DNA from 3 places in the Streptomyces sp. NPDC036815 genome. Region 2 is predicted to be linked to each of the others. Evidence: riboswitches for the same ligand, from Rfam matches in the RefSeq annotation. Region 2 holds a riboswitch; each other region holds the start of a gene.

Region 1 (3,839 bases), on a different contig from region 2:
GTAGTCGGCGGGCGCCCAGGGGGTGTGCGAGAAGTGGCCGATGCGCACGTCCTCGCGCAGCTCGCGGAGCATGCCGGGCACCAGCGCCAGGTGGTAGTCCTGCACGAGGACCGCGGCGCCCGGCGCCGCCTCCGCCGCCAGGGCCTCGGCGAAGGCGCGGTTGTACGTCTCGTACGCCGCCCACTGTGCGCGGAACTCCGGTCCGAAGGCCGGTTCGAGGGGGGTCTGGTAGAGCATGTGGTGGACGAACCACAGCACCGAGTTCGCGATGCCGTTGTACGCGTCCGCGTGGACGTCCGCGTCGATGTCCAGCATCCGGACGCCGTCCTCGCCGACGCCGCGCCGCACCGCCTCGCGGTCCCCGTCGCCGAGCGCCGCGCACACCCACAGGGCGTCCGCCTCGTCACCGATGGCGCTGAGCCCGGAGACCAGGCCGCCGCCGCCGCGCCTGGCGGTCAGCTCCCCGTCCTCTCCCACGGTGTACGAGACGGGGCCGCGGTTGGAGGCGACCAGTACCTGCGCTGCTGACGATGCGGACTCGGAGACCATGTGGCAGAACGTAGCCCGTCCCGGGTACGGGCAAACGTACGACCCCTGTTCGGTCCCCGGCCGCTCAGTCCCCGCGCCCGCGCCCCGCGGCCAGCAGCAGCACGCCCACGACGCACAGCGCGACCGCGATCCCGCCGTACAGCAGGGCCCGGGAGTCGCCGGTCGTGGCGAGCCGTCCGGCGGGCGCGCCCGCCGCGAGCGTGGCGGGGACGAGGCTCACCGCACCGGCCCGCCGTAGGAATCTCCTGGCCTGCCCGGCCCCGCCGACCCGCACAGTTCTGCGCCACACCGTTCCGATCCACATAGTGGGGCAATGTAGGCAAAGCACATCATCGGCGGAGGTTACGCCACGCGACGGCGCGCATACTCGGCGATATCCGTCATCGGCGGCCGCTCCTCCGTGTCGACCGCGTACGTCCGCGGCACGAACCCCTGCCCGCCCCGCTCGAACTGCGTCAGTTCGGGCCGCAGGAGATGGCCGCGCGCGAGCCGCAGCTGCGCCGTCCGGTAGATCGCCGCCGCCATCCGCCCGAGGGCCTGCCCGTCCTGGTGCCGGTGCCTGCGCACCCCCACGTCGACCTGCGCGAGCGCGTCCAGGCCCACGGTGTGCAGCGCGTCGACGAGCAGTCCGAGCTCCACGCCGTACCCGACGGGGAACGGCAGCCGTTCGAGGAGCGACCTGCGCGCCGCGTACTCGCCGCCCAGCGGCTGGACGAACCCCGCGAGGCGCGGCCAGTGCATGTTCAGGAGCGGGCGCGCCATCAGCTCCGTCACCCGGCCGCCCTGGCCCGCCGCCGCACCGAGCGGCCGGTCGTACATCGCCTTCACGAAGGCCACGTCCGGGTCGGTGAGCAGCGGGCCCACGATGCCCGAGACGAAGTCCGCGGAGAACTCCCGCAGGTCCGCGTCGACGAACGCGACGATGTCCCCGCCCGTCACCAGCAGCGACCGCCACAGCACCTCGCCCTTGCCGGGCACCGGCGCCAGGCGCGGCAGGATCTCGTCCCGGTGGACGACCTTGGCGCCCGCCGCCGCCGCGACCTCGGCCGTACGGTCCGTGGAGCCGGAGTCGATCACCACCAGCTCGTCGACCAGCGGGACCTCCTCCATCAGCGCGCGGCGTATCTCGGCGACGATGTCGCCGACCGTCCCCTCCTCGTCGAGCGCGGGCAGTACGACGCTCACCGAGGTGCCGGACGCGCGTTTGGCGGCGGCCAGAAGGTCCAGCGGGCGGTCGGCGACGGACCAGGAACGCCTGCTCAGCCAGTGCTCGGCCTCTTCCAGCACGGTCGCGGTCCTCCCATATGTGATCCATCTCGCGGTTCGGACGACTATCTCAAGGGTCCGGGGCTTCGGTTACAGTCTTGAACAACGCCGGTGACCCACGCATGTCGGGGGTCCCCGGGCGTCACACAATCGAATACCGCTCATCCAGAGGGGCAGAGGGATACGGCCCGTTGAAGCCCCGGCAACCACCCAGCCGCGCGTCGCGAGACGCGAGTGTCACCGTGTGCGCGATCAGCGCCGCGAGGCTCCGGGCCCGGGAAGGTGCCAATTCCGTCTCGCGGCGAGATGCGTCGCGAGGAAGATGAGGAGAAAGGGCCTCGCCTCCATGGCTGTGCAGACTGTCGCCACCGAAAGCACCACCTCTTCCGTAGACCTCGGCCCCGCATCGGGTCTCTCCTGCCGAGAGTGCGGCACGAAGTTCCCGCTCGGTCCGATCTTCGCGTGCGTCGAGTGTTTCGGCCCCCTCGAAGTCGCGTACGACCTGCCGCTCGGCGACCCGGAATCCCTGCGCAAGCAGATCGAGGCCGGCCCCGCCAACATCTGGCGTTACGCCCCGCTCCTGCCCGTCCCCGCCGACGTCGCCGACAAGCCGAACCTGAACCCCGGCTGGACCCAGCTCGTCAAGGCCGACAACCTCGCCAGGGAAATCGGCGTCCAACAGGGCAAGTTGTTCGTCAAGGACGACTCCGGCAACCCCACGCACTCCTTCAAGGACCGGGTCGTCGCGCAGGCGCTCGAAGCCGCGCGCGCCTTCGGCTTCACCACCCTCTCCTGCTCCTCCACCGGCAACCTCGCGGGCGCCGTCGGCGCCGCCGCGGCCCGCGCCGGCTTCCGCTCCTGCGTGTTCATCCCGCACGACCTGGAGCAGGGCAAGGTCGTCATGGCCGCGGTGTACGGCGGCGAGCTCGTCGGCATCGAGGGCAACTACGACGACGTGAACCGCTTCTGCTCCGAGCTCATCGGCGACCCGCTGGGCGAGGGCTGGGGCTTCGTCAACGTCAACCTGCGGCCGTACTACGGCGAGGGCTCCAAGACCCTCGCGTACGAGATCTGCGAGCAGTTGGGGTGGGTCCTCCCCGACCAGCTGGTCATCCCGATCGCCTCCGGATCGCAGCTCACGAAGATCGACAAGGGGCTGAAGGAGCTCATCGCGCTGGGCCTCGTCGAGGACAAGCCGTACAAGATCTTCGGCGCCCAGGCGGAGGGGTGCTCCCCGGTGTCTGCGGCCTTCAAGGCCGGGCACGACGTCGTACGCCCCCAGAAGCCGAACACGATCGCCAAGTCGCTGGCCATCGGCAACCCGGCCGACGGGCCGTACGTCCTGGACATCGCGCGTCGCACGGGCGGTGCGGTGGAGGACGTGAACGACGAGCAGGTCGTCGACGCGATCGAGCTGCTCGCTCGGAGTGAGGGGATCTTCGCGGAGACCGCCGGCGGTGTGACGGTGGGCGTCACGCGGAAGCTGGTCGAGGCGGGGCTCATCGATCCCTCGCTCACCACGGTGGTGTTGAACACCGGGGACGGGCTCAAGACGCTTGACGCGGTTGCCGAGAGGTCTCAGGCGACGGCGACGATCAAGCCGAGCCTCGACGCGTTCCGCTCCGCGGGTCTGGCCGGCTGAGCTTCTTGTTCCGCTGCGGACCGGCCGTGGCTGGTCGCGCAGTTCCCCGCGCCCCTGCCGGGGCCCGTACCCCCGAGGTGAACCCATGAGTGTCAACGTCCGCATCCCCACCATTCTCCGCACCTACACCGGCGGCAAGGCCGAGGTCGTCGCCGAGGGGGCGAACCTCGGTGAGGTCATCGCCGATCTGGAGAAGAACCACACGGGCATCGCCGCCCGCGTCCTGGACGACCAGGGCAAGCTGCGCCGCTTCGTGAACGTGTACGTCAACGACGACGACGTCCGCTTCGAGCAGGGCCTGGAGACGGCGACCCCGGACGGCGCGGGTGTCTCGATCATTCCGGCCGTCGCCGGCGGCTGATCCTTTTCCGCAAGAACCCTG
Region 2 (3,839 bases):
AGCCGAGGCTGCCCCTGCGCGCCGGGCCCAGCACGACGTTCGTCAGCTCGGTATGGCCGACGATCTCCCCGCCGCTCTCCAGGACCCAGTGCGCGGCCCGGCCCGCCCGGCACTCCTCCAACTGGCTCCCGATCCGCTCCGCCTGCCCCGCCGTGGTGTCGAAGGAGGCAGGTCGCACCGGCTCCCAGGGGCTGAGATGAGCACGGTTGCGGCGGCGGGCCCTGGCGAGTCCCGCCGCGTCGTCGAGCGTGAGGGGCCGGATGAGGACGCCCTGCGCGAGGGCGGCGGAACCAGTGATCATGCCCGCAGCGTACGAGAGTTCGGCCCGCCCCCGTCGGGCGAGGTCAGCGGCCGCCCGCCACCCGCAGCACCGTGCCGCTCGCGTACGAGGCGTCGTCCGAGAGCAGCCACGCGACGGCCGCCGCCACCTCCGAGGGCCGGCCGGAGCGACCCAGGGGGATGCCCGCCGCGAGCTTCGCGGGGCGTTCGGGGTCGGCGTGGAACTCGGTCCAGATGACGCCGGGGGCAACGGCGTTGACGCGGATGCCGTCCCCCGCGACCTCCTTGGACAGGCCGACCGTCATCGTGTCGACGGCGCCTTTGGCTGCCGCGTAGTGGACGTACTCGCCGGGAGCTCCGAGGGTGGCCGCGGCGGACGAGATGTTCACGATCGCACCACCGCCGCGGGCCTTCATGTCCCGCACCGCGCGCCGGGCGCAGAGCAGATAGCCGAGGACGTTCACGTCGAGGGCCCGGCGCATGCCCTCGGCGTCGGCGTCGGCGAGGGGGCCCACGGGGCCGCCCACACCGGCGTTGTTGACCAGTCCGGTGACCGGGCCGAGCTCGGCCGCGGCGGTGTCGAAGAGACGGTCGACGTCGGCCTCGTCGGCGGTGTCGACCTGTACGGCGACGCAGCGGCGGCCGGCCGCGCGGACCGTCGCAGCGACCTCCTCGGCGGCTGTCGCGTTCGCGCGGTAGCCGATGGCCACGTCGTGGCCGTCCTCGGCGAGACGGGCGCAGACAGCGGCGCCGATACCGCGGCTGCCGCCGGTGACGACGGTGACGGGGTGGTGCTGCACGGGGGACCTCCGGCTCTGGGTGGCTGACTGTCGCGCCGCCCGGACGCGGGGATCGCCCGCGTCCGGATCACGCCGTCATCCTACGAAGCGGTGATCTTCACCGGCCGGGAGGGCGGGGCGAGGTGGATCAGGGTGGCGCGGCCCGTACCGCGCCGCAGCCGCAAAAGATTGCGGCCCGGCTCCCACTGGACGACGCCGGGGTGGGCGCGCAGCTGGGCCCGCAGCCACTCCGGGTCGGCGGTGCGCAGCGCGGGCCGGGGCGCCGAGGGTCGGGCCGAGCACGTGGAGCGGGATCAGGCCGTCGTCGCGTACGTCGTACGAGGAGAGCAGGACGTCGACCTCCCGACCGGGGACGGCCGTGCCGTGGGGCGCCGGAATCCGGTGCCGCGCGGGAGGGGTCGGGGTGGGGTGCGAGTGCGTCATGGAGCGCCTCCGGAGTCGTGGACCCCGGTGTCGTCGACCCCGGTGATCCGCCGTTCCCCGCGCACGTCGCACGGGGCGGGTCGTCACCCGGGGCACCCGCGACGGAGCGGGGTGCCGTCCAGCGAGCCGGGGCTTGACGCTGGAACTCGTGACCCGTCCCGACCGTAACACGGTCTCGCGGAGGCCTGCCCGGGGATTCCTCCCGGCTCCCGGGCAGGCCTCCGGACGCGGCTACTGGGCCGTGGCGGGGGCGATGGCGTCCTCCGGAGCGGCCTTCTCCGCGGGGAGGCTGTCCATGAACGAACTCACCGAGAAGACCGCGTTGCCGGGGCCCGCCGGGCCGTAACCGGGCGGCGACGTCAGGCCGTTGGCCTCCATCGTCGCGCGGTACGCCTCGAGGAGACGCACGTGGTACTCCAGCGGCGCGCCCTGCGGGTTCGCCTTGCCGAGCGGGGTCGTCGGCTCCGGGCACCAGGTGGTGAAGCGGGGCGTGATGCCGCGCGACATGAAGTACTGCAGCCCCTCGACGGTGGAGTCGATGGCCTCGTCGACGGTCTTGAAGCCGAACGGCTCGGCCATCTCGACGCCCGCCACGAAGTTCGGGATGACGTTGCGCGGCCCGAAGACGTCGGCGGAGTCCAGGATGCGGCGGTGCCACTCGTCACGGCCCACGTAGCGCTCCTTGCCGGGGCAGTAGCGCTCGAACAGGTACGGGTCCCACACCTCGTAGTTCGGGTGGTAGATCCGCACGCCGTAGTCGTGGAAGCGCTGCACGTCCGCCTTGGGCAGCGCCTGGGCGACGACCTTGCCGATCCAGCGGCCGGGGAAGCGCTCCTCGATGGCCTTCGCGTACTGGCCGTAGAAGTCCGCCTCGTCCTTGCCGCCGATCTGCGAGGTGATGGCGCCGCCGGTGAGGGTGTAGGCGGTGGAGGACTTCGCGGTGTCGTACTTGTCGATGATCGCGAGCGCCTCAAGGACTTCCTCCACGGGCTTCACGCCGGTGTAGGGGCGGCCCGCGGCCTTGTGCTGGCGCCAGTTGTGGTTGATGTCGCAGTACTGGCACTCCTCCTTGGCGCCGAAGTACTGGCAGACCCGGAAGACCGTCAGGTAGATCAGGTAGCCCCACTGGATGGTGGGCGCCACCTCCATCACGGACTTCCCGTTCTCCAAGGTGTGCCGGTAGTAGTCCGGCATCGGCGGCAGGCCCACGTCGGAGATGCGGACGCCGTCCAGGTAGAGGCCGAGGACGCCGTTGTCGTCGGCGGCCACGCGGTAGGGCGACGCCGGGTTCACGCGGACCGACACGACGGTGCGGCGCAGCCCGTAGGGGCCGCCGGTGAGGACGATCTCCTCCGGGGGGCGGCGCAGCGCGGCGGCGCCGAGCTCGGGGAGCGTGCCGTGGTCGAAGGAGAAGATGAAGTACGACTTCGGCTTGACGTCACCGCCCTCGTTGTCGCTGAGCGCCGACTCGTCGAAGGCGATGCCGCCGCGCAGCAGATCCTCCTTGATGACGGCTTCCCGCGGCACGTGCGGGAACCGCTCCATGAGTGACTCGATGAGCTGGGTACGGCTCTCGCTGCGGCTTGGCATGGGCCGGGCACCTCGGATCCTGTCGATCGATCTGTTCCGTCCACGCTAATACGCGCCCGATCCGTTCCGGATCCGCCTCCGGTCGCAGGGCGCCTCCGCCGCAGGTCTATGCTGCGGGCCGGTACGGGGCCGGTACGATCTCCGGCATGCCGCCCGCCGACCCCCACATACCCGCCCCGAAAAGCGGAAACGGGTCACGCGCCGCACCCCGACGAACTAGGATGAACACTCCCGAAGCGGGCAGCGGGCAGCGGGCAGCGGGCAGCGGGCAGCGGGCAGCGGGCAGCGGGCAGCGGGCAGCGGGCAGCGGGCAGCGGGCCTCGTCACGTCGGCTCGGGCCGCACCTCGACGCCCCCTCAGGCACCGAGAAGCGCGTCCTCTTCGCCGCCCGGTCGGCGACCGCCCTGCACCGGCTCCTGGACGTCCTCCCCGTCTTCGCGGGCGACGACCGCATCCGCCGCCGCTTCACCCTCGTCCCCGGCTCCGACTTCGCCGCCGACGCCCTCGCCGCCGTCGAGCGGGCGGGCGGCCGCACCGTCCCCTGGGCCGAGGCCCTCGCCCGCCCCCACGACCTGATCCTGGCCGCCAGCCCCAAGGGCGGCCTCGCCGAGTTGCGCGGGCCCCGCGTCCTCCTGCCGCACGGCGCCGGGTACAACAAGGCCCTCGCCGCACCCGACGGTCCCGGCGACTCCGCATCCGGCATGGACCCCGCACTCCTGATGCCGGACGGCCACCCCCTGGCCCGGC
Region 3 (3,839 bases), on a different contig from region 2:
TTCCTGCCGCTGCGCTTTCCGGCGTGGGTGGTGCTGCCGTTCTGGGTGACGCTGCAGTGGCTGGCCGCGGGGCAGGGCGGCAACGGCACGGGAGTCGCCTATCTGGCGCATCTCGTGGGCTTCTCGCTCGGGTTCCTCGTCGCGTGGGGGTGGGTGGCCCGGAGGACTAGAGTGCATGTGAAAGGCAGTGCACCGGCCACCGAGGGAGACAGCCAGCCGTGATCACCGCGATCGTGCTCATCAAGACCAGCGTGGACCGGATTCCGGAGATCGCCGAGTCGATCGCCGCGCTGGACTCCGTCAGTGAGGTCTTCTCCGTGACCGGTACGTACGACCTGATCGCGATGGTGCGGGTGCCGCGCCACGACGACCTGGCGGACGTCATCCCCGGCCGGATCAGCAAGATCCCCGGCGTCGAGGGGACCGACACCCACGTGGCGTTCCGTACGTACTCGCAGCACGACCTGGAAGCGGCCTTCGCGATCGGCCTCGACTCCTAGGCGCCGTCCGCGCCCGCCCGCGCCCGTCCGGTCAGGCGGCCGCGCCGGTGTCCGGCACGCAACGCCCGTCCTCGGTGCGGTAGTTCCACCGGGCGCCGTCCGCCACCAGCTCCTTGACCGCGCGCACGAAGCGCTCGACGTGCTCGTCGGGGGTGCCCGCGCCGAAGCTCACCCGAATGGCGTTCAGCGACTTCTCGCCGGGCGCGGCCTCGGGGGCACCGCACTCGCCGGGCTCGTCGGACTCGCCGCCGAGCAGGGTGCGCACCAGCGGGTGGGCGCAGAACAGGCCGTCCCGTACGCCGATCCCGTACTCGGCGGAGAGCGCGGCGGCGAAGTGCGAGCTGTTCCAGCCGTCGACGACGAAGGAGATGACGCCCACGCGCGGCGCGTCGTCCCCGAACAGCGAGAGCACCCGCACGGCCGGTACCTCGGCGAGGCCCTCGCGCACCTTCGCGATCAGGTGCTGCTCACGGGCGACGAGCTCGTCGAAGCCCGCGTCGGTGAGCGCCTTGCAGGCGGAGGCGATGGAGTAGACGCCGATGACGTTGGGCGAACCGGCCTCGTGGCGGGCCGCGGTGTCGTGCCACTCCACGTCCACGCCGCCGCCTGCCTCCTTGGGGCGTCGCGCCACCTTCCGCGAGGCGCCGCCGCCCGCGAGGTAGGGCTCGGCGGCGCGCAGCCAGTCGGAGCGGCCCGCGAGGACGCCCGAGCCGAAGGGCGCGTACAGCTTGTGGCCGGAGAACGCGACCCAGTCGACGTCCAACTCGTCGATGGAGACGGGGTGGTGGGGCGCGAGCTGGGCGGCGTCGAGCACGATCCGGGCACCGTGGGCGTGCGCGGCGGCGGCCAGTTCACGCACGGGCCAGAGCTCGCCGGTGACGTTGGAGGCGCCGGTCACGCACACCAGGGCGGGCCCATTGGGGCCTCCCCTGCTCGAACGAAGCTGAGAGCTTGGGGAAGGGTCGCGGTCGGCGAGGGCGCGCTCCAGGGTGTGCACGGCCTCGTCGGGGGTGCGCGGCGCGTCGAGGTAGGTGACGCGGGCGTCCCGCCACGGCAGCAGCGAGGCGTGGTGCTCGGTCTCGAAGACGAAGACCTCGCAACCGGCGGGCAGGGCGGCGGCGAGCAGGTTCAGCGAGTCGGTGGTGGACCGGGTGAAGACGACCTGGTCGCCCTCGCGGCAGCCGAGGAACTCGGCGACGGTCGTGCGGGAGTTCTCGAAGAGGTCGGTGGACAGCTGCGAGAGGTAGCCGGCCCCGCGGTGCACGCTGCCGTAGTACGGGGCGTACGCGGCCACGTCGTCCCACACCCGCTGCAGGGCGGGCGCGCTCGCCGCGTAGTCGAGCGCGGCGTAGGTCACCTCGCCGCCGGTGACCAGCGGAACGGTGACGTCCCTGCCGAGGACGGCCAGCGGGGCGCAGACGGACGAGTCGGCGGCAACGGCGGAAACAGACATGGCGAACTCCCGTAAGAGGCAAGTGAGTTCACTGCGAAGAGCGCGTACGGCAGAGGGGTACGGCGGCGCAGTGATGAAGAGAAAAGGGTGCGCGGAAAGGGGCCGGAGGCCCTAGCACATTCGCTTGCTCACGAGACTGCTCCCTTGAGGACCAGGACCCCAGGGGCGGACATTCACCGATGTCCAGGGGTCCGCGCTTGCCATACGCCTTGCTGCGTACGACCTGGTCTTCACCCGGGGCACCCCGCCACGGACGGAGGGTTGCCGGACAGCGGGCCGGGGCCGTAGTCGCTGTCACTCATGACCTGTGCAGCATCCTGCCACACGATCTTCGACGCGCAACGCGCAGTCCAGAATCCGGACTGCGCCGTACGTCACACGGGGGGCGTCTCAGCGGTTGCTGGCCGCCACCCAGCGCTCCAGGGCCCGCTTCGCGGCGCCCGAGTCGATCGCCTGCGCCGCCTTCGCCATCCCGGCCCGGATCTGCTCCACGAGCGGCTCACCGGTCGGCGAGAGGGCGACCAGCGCCGCCGCGGAGTTGAGCAGCACCGCGTCCCGCACCGGCCCGCTCTCGCCGTCGAGCAGCCGCAGCGCCACCTCCGCGTTGTACGAGGCGTCGGCGCCCCGCAGCGCCTCGACCGGCACCAGGCCGATCCCCACCTCGCGGGGGTCGAAGGCCTCCTCGCGCACGGCGCCGTCCCGCACCACCCAGACCCGGGAGGTCGAGGTGGTCGTCAGTTCGTCGAGCCCGTCGTCGCCGCGGAAGACGAGCGAGGAGTGCCCGCGCTCGGCGAACACCCCGGCGACGATGGGCGCCATCCGGGGGTCGGCGACGCCGACCGCCTGGGCCCGCACCTTCGCCGGGTTGGTGAGCGGACCGAGGAGGTTGAAGACGGTCCTGATCCCCAGCTGGCTGCGCGCGGCGCCCGCGTGCCGCAGCGCCGGGTGGAACTTCACGGCGAAGCAGAACGTGATGCCGGCCTCCTCGGCGACCTCGACCACCCGCCGGGGCGAGAGGTCGAGGTTGACGCCGAGCTTCTCGAGGACGTCGGAGGCGCCGGACGCGCTGGAGGCGGCGCGGTTGCCGTGCTTGACGACCTTCGCGCCCGCTCCCGCGACGACGATCGCGGACATGGTGGAGATGTTGACGGTCTTGGCCCCGTCGCCGCCGGTGCCCACGATGTCGACGGTCGGGCCGGGCACCTCGATGACGTTGGCGTGCGCGTACATGGCGCGGACCAGGCCGGAGATCTCCTCGACCGTCTCGCCCTTGGCCCGCAGCGCGATCACGAAGCCCGCGATCTGCGCGTCGGTGGCCTCGCCCCGCATGATGCGGTCCATGGCCCACGCCGTGTCGTCGGCGCTCTGGTCCCGCCCGTCGAGCAGGCCGTTCAGCACGTCGGGCCAGGAACGGGCCGCCGCGGTGTCGCCTCCTGCGGGGGTCACAGCGTTCATAGCCGCTCCTGGTCTTCGTCTGTCCGTGTGGTCTCACCCCGGTCATTCGGGGTGAGACCACCCTATCCAGCCGCAGGGACGGCAAAGAGCCCCGTCCATGCAATGGACGGGGCTCGTGCCGTGGCGACTCGCGGTTGATCAGTGGTGGCCGTGGCCGCTCGTGATCTCCTTGTACTCGTCGGCGGTGGGCTTGGGGATCTGGTTGTGCTCCCCGTAGTAGCCCTTGGAGAGCTTCGCCCGGAGCTTCTGCGAGCCCGACAGCTTGCGCTCGACACCGTTCTCGTCGACCGAGGGGCCGATCTCGACCGGCTGGTACTGCTCGTGCGCCGTGAGGGTGTGCAGCTGGTCCTGGCTGAGCGGCTCGTGCACCTCGATGAACTCACCGTGCGGCAGGCGCTTGATGATGCCCGACTCGCGGCCGTGCAGCACCT

Evidence for each region. Region 2 has a riboswitch for S-adenosylmethionine ahead of ACZ69I_RS16255 (SDR family NAD(P)-dependent oxidoreductase). Riboswitches for the same ligand answer to the same signal wherever they lie in the genome.
Region 1: linked by a shared signal. The riboswitch ahead of thrC (threonine synthase) and the one ahead of ACZ69I_RS16255 (SDR family NAD(P)-dependent oxidoreductase) in region 2 are both predicted to bind S-adenosylmethionine.
Region 3: linked by a shared signal. The riboswitch ahead of ACZ69I_RS04075 (aminotransferase class V-fold PLP-dependent enzyme) and the one ahead of ACZ69I_RS16255 (SDR family NAD(P)-dependent oxidoreductase) in region 2 are both predicted to bind S-adenosylmethionine.

Annotation. Positions count from the first base shown of each region.
Region 1 covers NZ_JBVJPW010000002.1:387,221-391,059, reverse strand. Annotated here, with positions in the region: gene ACZ69I_RS07985 (alpha,alpha-trehalose-phosphate synthase (UDP-forming)) at 1-549, opposite strand, end outside; gene ACZ69I_RS07980 (hypothetical protein) at 614-853, opposite strand; gene ACZ69I_RS07975 (glucosyl-3-phosphoglycerate synthase) at 892-1,836, opposite strand; SAM riboswitch class I at 1,974-2,144, shown strand; gene thrC (threonine synthase) at 2,162-3,457, shown strand; gene ACZ69I_RS07965 (MoaD/ThiS family protein) at 3,543-3,818, shown strand.
Region 2 covers NZ_JBVJPW010000006.1:345,766-349,604, forward strand. Annotated here, with positions in the region: gene ACZ69I_RS16250 (GNAT family N-acetyltransferase) at 1-301, opposite strand, end outside; gene ACZ69I_RS16255 (SDR family NAD(P)-dependent oxidoreductase) at 345-1,079, opposite strand; SAM riboswitch class IV at 1,547-1,656, opposite strand; gene ACZ69I_RS16260 (radical SAM protein) at 1,734-3,092, opposite strand; gene ACZ69I_RS16265 (translation initiation factor 2) at 3,314-3,839, shown strand, end outside.
Region 3 covers NZ_JBVJPW010000001.1:918,637-922,475, reverse strand. Annotated here, with positions in the region: gene ACZ69I_RS04085 (rhomboid family intramembrane serine protease) at 1-222, shown strand, start outside; gene ACZ69I_RS04080 (Lrp/AsnC family transcriptional regulator) at 219-500, shown strand; gene ACZ69I_RS04075 (aminotransferase class V-fold PLP-dependent enzyme) at 532-1,953, opposite strand; SAM riboswitch class IV at 2,142-2,259, opposite strand; gene trpD (anthranilate phosphoribosyltransferase) at 2,344-3,408, opposite strand; gene qcrB (cytochrome bc1 complex cytochrome b subunit) at 3,547-3,839, opposite strand, start outside.